2 regions of the Mesorhizobium sp. 113-3-9 genome follow, and region 2 is predicted to be linked to the other one. Evidence: riboswitches for the same ligand, from Rfam matches in the RefSeq annotation. Region 2 holds a riboswitch; the other holds the start of a gene.
The links. Region 2 has a riboswitch for cobalamin ahead of MesoLj_RS01975 (aromatic ring-hydroxylating oxygenase subunit alpha). Riboswitches for the same ligand answer to the same signal wherever they lie in the genome.
Positions count from the first base shown of each region.

Region 1: another riboswitch for cobalamin. It lies ahead of MesoLj_RS26210 (DUF1636 family protein); the one in region 2 lies ahead of MesoLj_RS01975 (aromatic ring-hydroxylating oxygenase subunit alpha).

Region 1 is NZ_AP023246.1:5,341,009-5,348,293, reverse strand. Features, by position in the region: gene MesoLj_RS26225 (alanine racemase) at 1-293, shown strand, start outside; gene MesoLj_RS26220 (bifunctional helix-turn-helix transcriptional regulator/GNAT family N-acetyltransferase) at 627-1,577, shown strand; gene MesoLj_RS26215 (AraC family transcriptional regulator) at 1,584-2,417, opposite strand; cobalamin riboswitch at 2,696-2,900, shown strand; gene MesoLj_RS26210 (DUF1636 family protein) at 2,991-3,389, shown strand; gene MesoLj_RS26205 (ABC transporter ATP-binding protein) at 3,386-4,174, shown strand; gene MesoLj_RS26200 (ABC transporter substrate-binding protein) at 4,220-5,167, shown strand; gene MesoLj_RS26195 (FecCD family ABC transporter permease) at 5,167-6,216, shown strand; gene MesoLj_RS26190 (MarR family winged helix-turn-helix transcriptional regulator) at 6,364-6,843, shown strand; gene MesoLj_RS26185 (HlyD family secretion protein) at 6,840-7,285, shown strand, end outside.
Region 2 is NZ_AP023246.1:436,440-443,724, forward strand. Features, by position in the region: gene MesoLj_RS01955 (ABC transporter ATP-binding protein) at 1-705, shown strand, start outside; gene MesoLj_RS01960 (DUF680 domain-containing protein) at 782-1,018, opposite strand; gene MesoLj_RS01965 (DUF680 domain-containing protein) at 1,087-1,290, opposite strand; gene MesoLj_RS01970 (DUF680 domain-containing protein) at 1,363-1,563, opposite strand; cobalamin riboswitch at 2,058-2,258, shown strand; gene MesoLj_RS01975 (aromatic ring-hydroxylating oxygenase subunit alpha) at 2,375-3,622, shown strand; gene MesoLj_RS01980 (hybrid-cluster NAD(P)-dependent oxidoreductase) at 3,643-4,743, shown strand; gene MesoLj_RS01985 (PqqD family protein) at 4,740-5,318, shown strand; gene MesoLj_RS01990 (serine kinase) at 5,351-6,400, shown strand; gene MesoLj_RS01995 (glycosyltransferase family 2 protein) at 6,397-7,152, shown strand; gene MesoLj_RS02000 (glycosyltransferase family 2 protein) at 7,199-7,285, shown strand, end outside.

The sequences.
Region 1 (7,285 bases), 2.7 Mb from region 2:
TCTCGAAGGCCTTGCAGGCGCTCGGCCTCTTCCCGCGCAAAGGCTGCTATCTCTATGGCGGCAAGTGGATGGCCGAAGCGGTGTTCCCGGAAGGCATGAAACCAAACGGTCTGATGGGGTTTTCCTCCAACCAGCAATTCATGAGCCTGCCGGCAACAGCGCAGGTGAAGCCGGGGGATTATGCCTTTCTGAGGCCGACGCAGAGCGAGGCTGTGCTGCAGCAATTCGGGCCGATCGCGGTATTTTCTGGCGGCAAGATCGTTGATCGTTGGCCGGTGTTGCCGATGGGTTGAGGGGCGCCACTGCGGTCGTGATTGGCGCACCGACCCCGCGATGTCGTCATTCTAGGGCGGAGCGACGCGAAGCGGAGCGCAGACCCTAGAATCCATGCCGTTACCCTTCCGCTATGCAACGAAATGGATTCTTGGCGCCTAATGCAGACCCATGAAGCCCGTTCTGCGGCGTGGCGCGCTTCGGCCACCGTCACGGAATGGATTCCAGGGTCTGCGCGCGTCGCTTCGCTCCTTGCTCCGCCCTAGAATGACGAAGTTGTGAGGTGCGTCGGGTCAACCATTTTATTGACTAAGTCAACCAAATGATCAATCCTGTGCGGACAGGAGATGCCCATGACAATTCACCATCAGCCCGGTAACGAAGCGCCCAACAAAGACCTGATCGACGCGGTGCGGGCTTTCAACCGCTTCTACACCCGCCAGATCGGGCTGCTCGACGAAGGGCTGCTGAAAAGCGCCTTCTCGCTGACCGAGGCGCGCGTGCTCTACGAACTGGCGCACCGCGACGGTCTGACCGCGACGGACCTCGGGCGCGACCTCGGTCTCGACGCCGGCTATGTCAGCCGTCTGCTGAAGAAGTTCGAGCGCCTTCACCTCATCTCCAGGTCGACGGTGGTTTCGGACGCCAGGCAATCGTCGATTGCGCTGACGCTGGCGGGCAGGAATGCCTTCGCGCCGCTGAACAAGGATTCGCACGACCAGGTCGCGGCGCTCCTCGATCGGCTGCCTGCGTCGGAGCAGGACCGGCTGGTGAAATCCATGCGGACGGTCCAGGCTCTGCTGGGTGAAAGCGCCGAGCCAAGGATCCCCTATCTGTTGCGGCCGCTGCAGGTCGGCGACATCGGCTGGATCATCCGCCGGCAAGGCATGCTCTACGCGCAGGACTATGGCTGGGACGAAACCTATGAGGCGCTGGTTGCCGAAATCCTTGCGGCATTCGTCAAATCCTTCGACCCGAAATGGGAACGAAGCTGGATCGCCGAGCGTGATGGCGAGGTCGTCGGCTCGGTCTTCGTCGTGCGCAAATCGCCCGAGGTGGCGAAGCTGCGCCTGCTCTATGTCGAACCTTCGGCGCGTGGCCTCGGCATCGGCAGGCGGCTGGTCGAGGAATGCATCGGCTTTGCCCGTGCCAAGGGCTACAAGACGCTGACCTTGTGGACCAACGACATCCTGACCGCCGCCCGGCACATCTACCAGGCGGTCGGCTTCACACTGACCGAGGAAGAGCCTCACCACTCCTTCGGCAAGGATCTGGTTGGCCAGACCTGGGACTTGGAATTGTAGTGCCGGTCAATCCTTGATCGGCACCCAGATCTCTAGTCCGCCATTGCCGCTGCGCGGATCGAACTCCGGACCGTAGCGTTCGAATTCCGGCGCGTCCGCTATCTCGTGCCCGGAGGCCGGCAGCCATTTGTTCCAGATCGTGTTGACGGTGCGGCGGATGGTCGAGATGTGCTCGCGATGCGCAAACACCGCATATTTCTGGGCGGGTATGCGCACGCGGCTGAGTTCCCTTGGAAGGTCGGAAAAATCGGTGACCTCGACACCGGCGACGTAGTCGAAATTGCCGGCATCGTCGCCGTTGGCGCAGACGCCGTAGGCGACGTCGCCGGTCTCGCCTGGAATGTTGCCGATATAGGGACCAAAGCGTTGCCACTGCATCGGAATGGCGGCGCTGGTTTCACAGGTGTAGCGTTCGCCGAGCCCAGCGATCAGCAACGGCCGGCTGGTCTCGAAGCGCGATGGTTCGAGGGCCGAAAGAAAGGATTGGTCCATCAGGATCGGCTCCACGAGGTCGAGGGTCTTGGTCGAGCCTTGCGCGCGCACCATCTCGGGCGTGGTGCCGAACTGGTCGCGGAAGGCGCGGGTGAAAGCCTCATGCGAGCTGTAGCCGGCATCGAGCGCCACCGAGAGGATGTCGGGGGCTCCGCCGGCCAGCCTGCGCGCCGCCTCGGTCAGCCTGCGTGCGCGCATGTAGCCCATGACCGAGCGGCCGGTGGCAGCGCCGAAGGCGCGCGTCACATGAAAGCGCGACACGCCGCTGCTTTGGGCGACATCGTCGAGCGAGATCGCCTCCGGCAGATGGCTCTCGACAAACCACAGCGCTTTCTCGGTCGGGTTCATGGGTTCCTCGCATTGAGCGGATCATCTTGCCGCCTTCGCGCGCGGCAGTTTGATCGAAATTGCGCTTGCCGTGCAATCCGGACGGCAACGCTCCGCGGCCAGCCGCATCTCCAGGAGCGAGACTGGCTAGATGTCTTCTTTCGGGCAGAAAGCCTCACTTGACTTAGCCGAGCGGTACGATTTAAATCGTAATGTAATTACATTACGTCTGTAAGTTCAGCGCCGCCGCGGGATCGACAATGCACCGAGAAATCCGTTGCGAAGCAATTGGGGGAAAACTACGATCGAGTGGTGATGGTCCCCGAGTCGAAAGGCGAGGGGTGAAAAGGGAACACGGTGAGACCCAATAGGTCGAAGCCGTGGCTGCCCCCGCAACTGTAAGCGGTGAGCAAGATCCGAAATGCCACTGGCCGGCAAGGCTGGGAAGGCAGGATTGCGCAACGACCCGCGAGCCAGGAGACCTGCCATCACTGAGTTGACCGGACGGGGTGTGCCGGGAGGAAACGTGGACGTCGGTCTTGTCGGCCGTCTCGCCAACATCCTTCCGTCGCCAGTTTTGGAAAGTGACGGAAGTTGGACGGCGCTATCGATCACCGCATCATCGTGTGCACGCTTTGCCGTGACGTTCCGACCGGCATCAGGTCGGGCGAAAGCCTGTGCGCCGATTTGCGCTCCCGGCTCTCGGCCCATGATGAACCCGCCGTGGCGCATGGCTTCACGATCGAGGGCGTCGAATGCATGGCGGGCTGCGCACGGCCGCTGACGGTAGCCTTCCAGGCGCCGGGCAAGGCTACCTATCTCTTCGGCTCCGTCGATGCCGAGGCCGACGCCGGTGATCTCGTGCGATTTGCCAGGCTTTACGCCTCGCTCGCCGACGGCTGGTGCAATTCCGGCCAACGTCCGCCGCGACTAGCCGGCAAGACGCTGGCCCGCATCCCGGCGCCGGGCAAGCTGGCGGGTGATAGCCGATGACAATGCCACTCCTCGAAGCGCGCGACCTGGGTGCCGTGGCGAATGGCCGGAATCTGGTCCATGCGGTCAGCCTTTCTATCGCCACCGGCGATCGTCTCGCCATCATCGGCCCCAATGGCGCTGGCAAGACGACACTGCTGCACATGCTGTCGGGCATGCTCAGGCCAAGTTCGGGCGAGGTGAAGCTTGGCGGGCGACGCCTGGACAGGATCTCGACAGCCGAGCGGGCCTTGCACATGGCCGTCGTCGGCCAGACCGACCAGCCGGATCCGCGGCTGGCGGTGATCGACTATGTCGAACTTGGCCGTGTTCCGCATGCCGGCCTGAGGCGCAGGAGCGACGAGCGCGACATTGTCGTCGACGCCCTGCGCCGGACCGGCCTTTTGCCGTTGCTCGGCCGCACCATTGGCTCGCTGTCTGGCGGGGAGCGCCAACGCGCCCAGCTGGCGCGCGCCATCGCACAGCAACCGAAAGTGTTGTTCCTCGACGAGCCGACCAACCATCTCGACCCGCGTGCTCGCGGCGAGCTTCTCGAACTCGTCGCGGGCTTCGGCATGACGGTGATCGCGGTGCTGCATGACCTGGCCCTTGTGGCGCCTTTCGCAACCAGGGTCGCGGTGATGAACGAAGCCCGGCTGCACGCGCTGGCCGCACCGCGCGAAGCGCTGACGCAACAGCTGATCCGCGAGATTTTCGGCGTCGACGTGTTTCGCCTGCGTCACCCCACCGAGGACCGTGAACTGACTGTGTTCGATGTTCCGAACCGCGCCGTGCCGCCATCCTGATCGAACCATCCCTCATCAACACTGTTCAACCAAGGAGCAAAATCCGTGAAACGTCTCGCCTTGTCGCTCGTCTTTTCCTTGCTGGCCTCTACCGCCTTCGCTTTCCCCGTCACCGTCGACAGTTGCGGCAAGCCGCTGACCTTCGACGCGCCGCCCAAGCGCGCCGTCATCCATGACCTCAACATGGCCGAGATGGCCTTCGCGCTGAAGCTGCAGCCGTCGATCGTCGGCCTGACCGGCATCACCGGATGGTACAAGGTCGGCCCCGAATTCAAGGCCGAGCAGGGCTCCATCCCGGAACTCGCGCCCAAATACCCGACGCTCGAGAACCTGGTCGCCGTCGAGCCCGATTTCTTCTTCGCCGGCTGGTACTATGGCATGAAGCCGGGCGGCGACGTGACGCCCGACACGCTCGCCCCACATGGCATCAAGACACTGGTGCTGACCGAGAGCTGCGTCCATCTCGACAAGAACCGCCCGGCGGCTTCCATGGACCTGCTCTATGGCGATGTTGAAAAGCTGGGCAAGATCTTTGGCAAGGAGACCGAGGCGCAGAAGCTTGTCGCCGGCTGGAAGGCGCAACTCGCCGACATCACCGCGAAGGTCGGCGACGCCAAGGGAACCCGCGTGTTCCTCTATGATTCCGGCGAGGACAAGCCGTTCACCGCCGGAAAATTCGCCATCCCTAGCGCCATGATATCAGCCGCCGGCGGTGACAACATCATGGCCGACATGGACACCAGCTGGGGCAACACGGACTGGGAAACCGTGGCCTCGCGCAATCCGCAATTCCTCATCCTGCTCGACTACCAGGATGGCGGCGGCTACAGGAAACTGCTCGATTTCCTGAAGGCGCATCCGGCGATGAAGGAGACGGACGCGGTCAAGAACGAGCGTTTCGTGGCCCTTCGCTATGCCGAACTGACGCCTGGACCGGCAAACATCGAGGCGATCGCCAAGATCGCCAAGGCGATGCATCCGGAAGCGTTCTGATGCTTCTTGCCCCAGGGCAAAAATCCGGCGCGCTTTCGGGGCACAAGGCATTCGCGCTGGCCATGGTGGCGGGCACGGTGGCGGTCGTCGCCCTCGTGCTGCTGTCGATAGCCTATGGTTCGACGCTGATCCCGCTGACCGACGTCATCGCCTCGCTTGGCCATGCCGTCGGGATGCATGAACACCAGGTGTCGGGCCCGGTAGGCAAGATCGTCGTCGATCTCAGGCTGCCGCGCACGATCCTGGCGGTCTGTGTCGGTGCCGGCCTCGGTATAACAGGTGCTTTGCTGCAGACGGTGACCCGCAACGGTCTCGCCGATCCTTTCCTGTTCGGCCTGTCGTCGGGGGCCGCCGCCGGCGCTGTTTCCGTCATCACCGTCTTCGGCGACAGTTTTGGCATCTGGACCTTGCCGGTCGCCGCCTTCACCGGCGGCATACTGGCCGCCTGCATCGTCCTGCTGCTGGTCGCACGGGTCAGGGGGCAGGGGCCGGAGCGGCTGATCCTCGCCGGCCTTGCCGTCTCCTTCCTGTTCACCGCCTTGACCAACTATCTGGTCTTTGCCGGAGACCAGCGTGCGGCCCATTCGGTGCTGTTCTGGACGATGGGCGGGCTCGGACTGGCGCGCTGGGACAATGTCTGGCTGGGCGCCTTGGGAGCCGGCACGATCGCGGCCTACGGGCTGTGGAACCACCGCAGGCTGGACGCCTTCCTGGCCGGTGAAAGTGCTGCCGAAAGCCTTGGCGTGCCGGTGGCGCGCATGCGCAGGGCGACGTTTCTCGTTGCGGCCTTCTCGACGGCAATTCTCGTCTCGGTCGCCGGCGTCATCGGCTTTGTCGGATTGATGATCCCGCATCTGTCGCGGCCGCTGGCCGGTCCCTTGCATCTGCGCCTGATCGCAAGCTGTGCATTGTTCGGGGCTGTGCTCTTGCTGGCAAGCGATCTTCTCGCCCGGACGCTGCTGCCGCCGCAGGAACTGCCGATAGGCATCATAACCAGCTCGCTCGGTGCCTTCTTCGTCGTCACGCTGGTCGTCCGAAACCGCCTGTGAAAAGGCCGATTCCTGCCTGGCCGGCTGTCTCCAGCGGTTCACTGATTGCCAGCCGCGATCGCGTTGCAAGACCGCCATGCACATTTGCCGGCTTCGGCCGTCACGTGACATCTTGAATAGTAAGCACGCTTATTATATGTATCGCTCATGGTTTCTGATGGCATAGATAGACTGGGCTTTTTGATCCACGACGTGCAACGTCTGCTGCGCAAGCGCTTCGAGACGCGTGCCAGCGGGCTTGGCCTTTCGTCGGCGCAATGGCGCCTCATGGTGCGTGTCGCCAAGGAGGCAGGCGTTACCCAGGCGCGGCTCGCGGAACTGCTCGAAATCGAGCCGATCAGCGTCTCGCGCCTCGTCGACCGGATGGAGGAGGGCGGCTGGATCGAACGCCGCGCCGACGCCGCCGACCGTCGCGTGCGCATGATTTTCCCGACAGCCAAGGCGAGCGCCGCCTATGCCGAGGTCAAGAGCCTCGCCGGCGAAGTCTATGAGGAATCGCTTGTCGGCGTTTCGCCCGAGGACCGCCGCGTCCTGATCAGGGCGCTCGATGTAATCGTGCAGAATCTGACGGACGGCGAGGCTTCGTCGCTTGAAAAGGTAAAGAGTGCGGAAGGCGCAGCAGCATGAATGCGGTAGCCAAGGTCGACGAAAACGCCCCCAAGGTCGAGATGGAAGCACCGGCCCAGCCGGTTGCCGCCCCTGTCGCGGTCGCCCCGCCCGTAGTGCCGGTGCCGGCGGCGCCGAAGAAGAAGCGCCGCATGGGCCGCTTCTTTTTGATGTTCGCCTTGCCGGCCGCGCTGATCATCGGCGGCGGCTATGTCTGGGTGACCGGTGGGCGCTATCAGGAGACGGAGAACGCCAATCTGCAGCAGGCCAAGGTGTCGATCGCCTCGGACACGGCAGGCCGCATCGTCCAGGTCGCCATATCGGACCATCAGTTGGTCAAGCAGGGGGATCTCCTGTTCGCAATCGACCCCGAGCCTTACCGGATCGCGCTCGCCCAGGCCGACGCCGCGGTTGCCGCGGCACGCCTCAATGTCGAGCAACTGCGTGCCGCCTACAGCCAGTC
Region 2 (7,285 bases):
GGCCAGCGCCAGCGCGTCGCCATCGGCCGCGCCATCGTGCGCAATCCGAAAGTGTTCCTGTTCGACGAGCCGCTGTCGAACCTTGACGCCGCACTGCGCGTCGCCACGCGCATCGAGATCGCCAAGCTCAAGGAATCGATGCCCAACACGACCATGATCTACGTCACCCACGACCAGGTCGAGGCGATGACGCTGGCCGATCGCATCGTGGTGCTCAAGGATGGCCACATCGAGCAGGTCGGCACGCCGATGGATCTCTACAAGAAGCCCGGCAATCTGTTCGTCGCCCAGTTCATCGGCTCGCCGGCCATGAACATCCTGCCGGCGACGATCGACAAATCAGGCAGCCCGACCGTCGTCAGCCATGTCGGCGGGCGCAAGGCTACGGTGCCGATCACGACGCCGGCCTCGGCGAAGGGTGCGGCTGTAAGCTTCGGCGTGCGGCCGGAGGACCTGATCATCGCCACCGGCGCGGACTATCTGTTCGAGGGAACGGTCGATTACGTCGAGCAGCTCGGCGAGGTTCAACTGGTCTATGTCGACATCGGCCGCGCCGACCTGCCACTGGTGACCAAGCTGCCGGGCAATGTCGAGGTCAAGCGCGGCTCGACGCTGCGGCTGACCGCCAATGCCGAGGACTTGCATATCTTCGACACGGACGGGCGGTCCTTCGCGCTGCATGAAGCGGAAGCAAAGGCCGCTTAAGAAGCCGTCTTGACGGCAGAAACAAAAAGAGCGGCGGGCAAGGCCCGCCGCTCTCTTTTACGATCGACTTTGGCTGTTAGTGGCCGAAGAGGTTCCGGTCGGCGCCCTGGGGCGCGGACTTCTGCACATCGCCCGACGAATTGAGCAGCTTGTAGACGGGCGAATCGCCGTTGCGGATCGAAGCCGTGCGCGAGTTGTCGACAGAAGTCGCGGCAGGCTGGTTGGCGCCATTGGAGTTGAAGTTGTCACTTCCGGCGAAAGCGCTGCCCGAGAGAGCCAGAACGGCGGCGGCGGCGATGATGATCTTGTTCATTTCAAGTCTCCTGAATTTCAAGTTTCAACGGGACGGCAGGCAGGCCCGCCACCCCGGAGAATCGGCCGTTAGTGGCCGAAGAGGTTGCGGTCGGCACCCTGGACAGGTGTCTGGGCAGCCGGTTCCGACTTCTTGATCGAAGCGGTGTACGAGCTGTCGGTCGAAGTGACAGCGGGCTGGTTGGCGCCATTGGAGCCGTAGTTGTCGCTGCCGGCGAAGGCGCTGCCGGAGATAGCCAGAACAGCGGCGGCAGCAAGGATGATCTTCTTCATTTCAAGTCTCCTGAATTCTTCGAGTTCCGCCAAGGCGGCAAGCCAGGGCCACCGCCTGCTGGAAATCGACTGTTAGTTGTTGCCGAAGAGGTTGCGATCGGCACCCGTGACAGGCGCCTGAGCAGCCGGTTCCGACTTCTTGGTCGAAGCGGTGTACGAATTGTCGACGGCAGCAGTGGCTGCAGCGGCATTCGAACCATAGTGATCGCTACCAGCGAAGGCGCTGCCGGAAATGGCCAGAAGGGCGGCGGCAGTGAGAACAATCTTTTTCATTTTTGGTACTCCAGTATTTTCCCGTCCGTCTAGCGGCGTGTCTTGGGATTAAAATCGCGTCGTTCGGACAGCCCCGATGTGGGAAAGCCATGTGGCCGTTTCCAATCACGAAGTTGTTCCGTGTGGACCAAGAATCCACCACTTGAAATTGTACCAAGGCATTCCACTGCAAACATTTTTCTTTTTGATATCAATCGATTAGATAAAACCAGCAATACGATCACCTGATGTATCGAAGGCTCAGCGTTCACAGCGTGCTGTACGCACCGTCAACAGAAACGAACCGTTCGGTTCGATTTTAGAATCTGCTAATAGTCACTTTTCGAAACCGTTAACCCTTTTTGCTTCGGTTCCGGGGCGATTTCGATAGCCGGCATCGTCGTCACCGAGACGCGTTTCGTGGCCGTTCTTCCTGACTCGATCGTTGCTGAAGCGTGTCGCGCCACATGGATGCGATGTCGCTTTCATGCCGATGTCGCATGCGCTGTCGTGATTAGATCATGGCCATCTCAGGTGCCGCTTCGTGACGACGGGGCGGAGAATTGGGAAGCCGGTCAAAGTCCGGCGCTGCCCCCGCAACGGTGGTGGAGTTCAAGTCGCAACGGGAGACCACTGGGCGAAAGCCTGGGAAGGTGTCGCGACCGTCCGAAAGGACACTCCAGAGCCCGGAAACCAGCCCGAGATTTTTGAACTCGACTGATCGCGGTGGGCGGTCAAGAGGTGGATAGTGCATGACCGGCGCTTCGCCGGGACTGCATCCGATCCTTCCTCCATCACCACCATAGTCAGTCCTTAAACACGAGGACAGGACATGGATGTGCGCAACGATATGCTGAGGCTCTTGAGCAGCCGCAGAGAGGGTTTCTCGCTCGAGCAGCCTTTCTACACCGACCCGGACTATTTCAAGCTCGACATGGAGCTGATCTGGTACCGCGACTGGCTTTTCATCGGCCATGATTGCGAATTGCCCAAGCCCGGCAGCTTCATCACCGTACAGATCGGCGACTACCCGGTCGTGCTGGTGCGCGATCAGCAGGGCAAGATCAACGCCTTCCACAATTCCTGCCGCCATCGCGGCAGCAGGGTCTGCAACACGGACAAGGGCACGGCCGCCAAACTGGTCTGTCCCTATCACCAGTGGACCTATGAGCTCGACGGTCGCCTCCTGTTTGCCCGCCAGATGGCCGACGGCTTCGACAAGAGCCAGTTCGGGCTGAAGCCGGTCGCCTGCGAGAGCGTCGCCGGCTACATCTTCATCTGCCTGGCGAAGGATCCAGCCGACTTCGCCCCGATGCGGGCGATGATCGAACCCTATCTCAAGCCGCACCGACTCAGCGAGGCAAAGATCGCCTTCGAGAGCACCATCGTCGAAAAGGGCAATTGGAAGCTCGTCTGGGAAAACAACCGCGAGTGCTATCACTGCGCGGGCAATCACCCGGAGCTGTGCAAAACCTTCCCGGAAGCACCGACCGTGACCGGCGTGCAAGGCGCCGACAGCGATCCGGAGATGCTGGCGCACTGGGCCAAATGCGAAGCGGCCGGCCTGCCGAGCAAGTTCCGCATCGACCCGGCGGGGCAATACCGCGCCACCCGGGCGCCGCTGCTGCGCGATGCGGTCAGCTACACGATGAACGGCAAGCGGGCGGTGAAGAAGAACCTCTCCGACAGCGTCTCGGCCGACCGTATCGGCACATTGATGCACTATCACTACCCGACGACCTGGAATCATATCCTCATCGACCATGCCGTCACCTTCCGCGTGCTACCGATCAGCGCCACCGAAACCGCCGTGACGACCAAATGGCTGGTGCATAAGGATGCGGTCGAGGGCGTCGATTACGATCTTGCCGAGCTCACCCATGTGTGGACCGAGACCAACGATCAGGACCGCCGCATCGTCGAGGAAAATGCCCTCGGCATCCTGTCGCCGGCCTATGAGCCCGGCCCCTATTCGGAGCTTCACGAGGGCGGCGTGATCCAGTTCGTCGACTGGTACGCCCGCTTCATCGGTCCGCGCCTCGCCGAAGGCGGCCGGCCGGCGTTGCGCAGCGTCGCCTGAGAGGTTGAGGGATGAATGCGATGACCGACCTTGGCCTCTATCGCCATCTCGATCAGATGGCCCCCTGGAACGACAGGCTGCAGGTGCTGGAAGTGATCGGCGTCAGCGACGAGGCGCCTGACGTCAAGACCTTCACTTTCCGATCCGACAACCAGACCTGGTTCCGCTACAAGCCGGGCCAGTTCGTGACGCTGGAGCTGCCTGCGCCGGACGGGCCGCTGATGCGCACCTATACGCTGTCCTCCTCGCCGTCGCGGCCCTTCTCGATCGCGGTCACGGTGAAGGCGCAGGCCGGCAGCATCGGCACGCGCTGGATGTTCGATCACCTCGTGCCCGGTTCGCACGTCAAGGCCTATGGGCCGAGCGGCGACTTTTCACTGCACAGCCATCCGGCGGCCAAATACCTGTTCATCTCGGCCGGTTCCGGCGTGACGCCGATGATGTCGATGCTGCGCTGGCTGAACGACTGCGCGCCATGGACCGATGTCGGCTTCGTCAATTGCGCGCGTCGCGCCGAAGAGATCATTTTCCGCAAGGAGCTCGAACTGCTCGGCAGTCATATGCCGGGCCTGTCGCTGGGCTTCATGATCGAGGAGCGGTCAAGCCGCGAGGGCTGGTATGGCCATATGGGGCGCATCGACGCCATCCGGCTGCCATTGCTGGCGCCCGATTTCCGTGAACGCGAGATCTTCTGCTGTGGTCCGGACCCTTTCATGCGCGCCGTGCGCGGCATGCTGGAAGCCGCCGGTTTCGACATGACGAAATACCACCAGGAAAGCTTTGCCGCACCTGCGGTGGAGGAAATCCCGGCGCCGTTCGCAACGCCGCCGCAGGATGGCGTGGCCGTTCCCGTCGAGGCCGCAACGCCGATCCGCTTCGCGCTTTCGGACGTCGACGCCGAATGCGTCGCCGGCCAGACCGTGCTGCAGACAGCGCGTGCCTCCGGCGTGCGGATACCCGCGGCCTGCGAATTCGGCCTTTGCGGAACCTGCAAGGTGAAGAAAGTCTCCGGTGCCGTCGAGATGAGCCACAATGGCGGCATCCTCGATCACGAGATCGACGACGGCTTCATCCTCGCCTGCTGCTCGAAGCCGCTATCGGCGCTCGAAATCGAGGCGTGATCCGCACGGGCCTCGATTGGCCCCCAGAAATGTCGGCGCCCTGCCGGCGCCGGTTGCCTTGCCAAGAAAGAACCGAGCGTTTACAGGCGTTGTCAGTGGAAGCGATCCCGCTGGCGGGCGGGAATTGTGAAGCGGGGGCAACAATGACGCATGATTGCGACACCTATGCGGTTGCGAGCAGGGACATCGTCTTCGAATCCTTCGATGGCGAGGCCGTGGTGCTCAACCTTGCGAATGGCAAGTATTTCGGCTTCTCCGATTCCGGCAGCAGGGTTTGGCAGGCGCTCTCGTCCGGGGTCAACACGCAAGCCCTGATCGGGCTGACCGCCGGTGGCTCGACACTGGGCGCGGCGGAACTCGAACACTTCATCTCGCAATTGCTCGAAATGGGGCTGCTGGTGCCTTCAGATCAGGTTGCACAAGCGCTGCCGGGCGAGCTATCGGCCGAGCTTGCCGCCACGAACGAACCGCTCAATGTGAGCATTCACGACGACCTCGCCGACCTGATCATCGTGGATCCCATCCACGAGGTCGAGGAACCCCTCGGCTGGCCGGCGGTCAAGCAGGCATCCTGAAGAGCGGCTGCGTCCGGGATAGAGGGCGCTGGATGCCGCGCGTCACGCTCGAAACCTTGCCGGATTACGCACGGTATCTCATCACCGCCGCGGAAGAAGCCGTTGCACATTATCCAGCCCCGCTGACGGTCCGCCTGCCCCAACTGGAGCTGACCGCGCATGTCGGTCCCGGTGTGCTCGCGGATGCGCTGGGCCACGCCTTTGTAGAGGCCCATGATGGCCTGACGGCACCGTCGGCATGCCGCATCTTCATCGCCCATCCCGGCATCGACGGCATCCCCGAGCCGGCACGCTGGGGCGACGCGCATTTCACCGAATATGGCTTTGCCGAACGGCTCGCCGAGGCCGGGCTGCGCGGCCACTATTTTCACGATCTGGATTTCTGGCAGGTCTACGATCCTGAGCGCCGCATTGGCGTGCAACTGATGGCGTCGGCCGATGCCTTCCCGCCCTGGGAGCCGACAGCGCCGCTGCGGGCCTTCCTGCATTGGGAATATGCGGCGCGCGGCATGCGGCTGACCCATGCCGGCACGCTCGGTGCCAATGGCAAGGGCGTGCTGCTTGCCGGCGCGGGGGGCGCCGGCAAATCCGGCACCGTCGCCGCCGGCCTGCTTAACGGGCTCGACAGCGTCGGCGATGACTATGTGCTGATCGATCTCGCAGGTGGCGTAACCGCGAGGCCTCTGTTTTCGACGCTGAAGCAGGATGCGCGCGGTTTCGCGCGACTGGGCCTGAAGCAGCGGCTGGGGGTCGAGAGCCCCTTGAACTGGCAGGGCAAGCACACTTTTCACATTGTCGACATAGCACCCCGGCCGGTACCCCCGGCGCTGGACATCGTTGCGCTGGTGGTGCCACATATCGGCGGTGGCGAGGCGAGTTCGATCGTGCCGGTGTCGCGGCGAGACGCCATGATAGCGCTGGCGCCGTCGGGCATCATGCAGATGCCGGGGGAACGCGAAAGCGGCTTTCGTTTCTTCGGCGATCTCACTCGCCTGCTGCCAAGCTACCGTCTGTCCTTGGGAACGCATCCCGAGGAGATCGCCGGCACCATTGCGGATTTTCTAACGCGAGTTGCTTCGTGAAGTTGAGCGTGATCATGCCTGTCTACAACCGCGAACGTTATGTCGTTTCGGCATTGCGCTCGCTGGTGCGCCAGCGCGACGCCGCCGATCTCGACATCATCGTCATCGATGACGGCTCGACCGACGGTTCGGCGGAGGCCGTGCGCTCGATGATGGGCGAGAACCCCTGCATCCGCCTGTTCCGGCAAGAGAACATGGGTGTCGCCAGAACGCGCAATGCCGGGCTGAGGCAGTTGCCAGCGGACGCCGAGTTCGTTTCGTTCCTGGATTCCGACGACATCTCGCTGGCCGGGCGCTTCAAGACCGATCTTGCGCGTTTCGGCGCCAACCCCGGCTTGGAGTTGACCTATTCGTTGATGACACTGGTCGACCGGATTGACGATGAGAGGCTGGAGCCTGCGGTCGACAGCCGCACCATGACGCTGCGGGGAATTTCGCTGAGCACCGCCCTGTTCCGCAGAAGGCTAGTCGAGCGAACGGGCCAATTCGACGAGGAGTTCGAACAGGCCGAGGACACCGACTATCTGCTGCGGGTTTTCGAAACGGGTCCGAGCTATGAGTTGCTGGACACTGTTGCGATCTACTACCGGCGCCACGCCGGGAATGCCACCAGGGAACATGACGTCCGGGTCCGCAACCATTTGCGTGTAGTCCACAAGTCGATGCGACGGCGCAAGGCCGATCCGTCGCTGCGCGAGGTTCAGGGTATTTTCGAACTGAAGAGCCCATCTGCTGACTGGCGGATGATGTGATGCCGCACGTAATCGGATCGGATCTCGAACAGGCTTGGAGCGGCCTATGAGGCTGAGCGTGATCATGCCGGTCCATAACCGTGAGACCCTTGTAGGTCCGGCGCTACGGTCGCTGCTCAGGCAGCGTGACGCC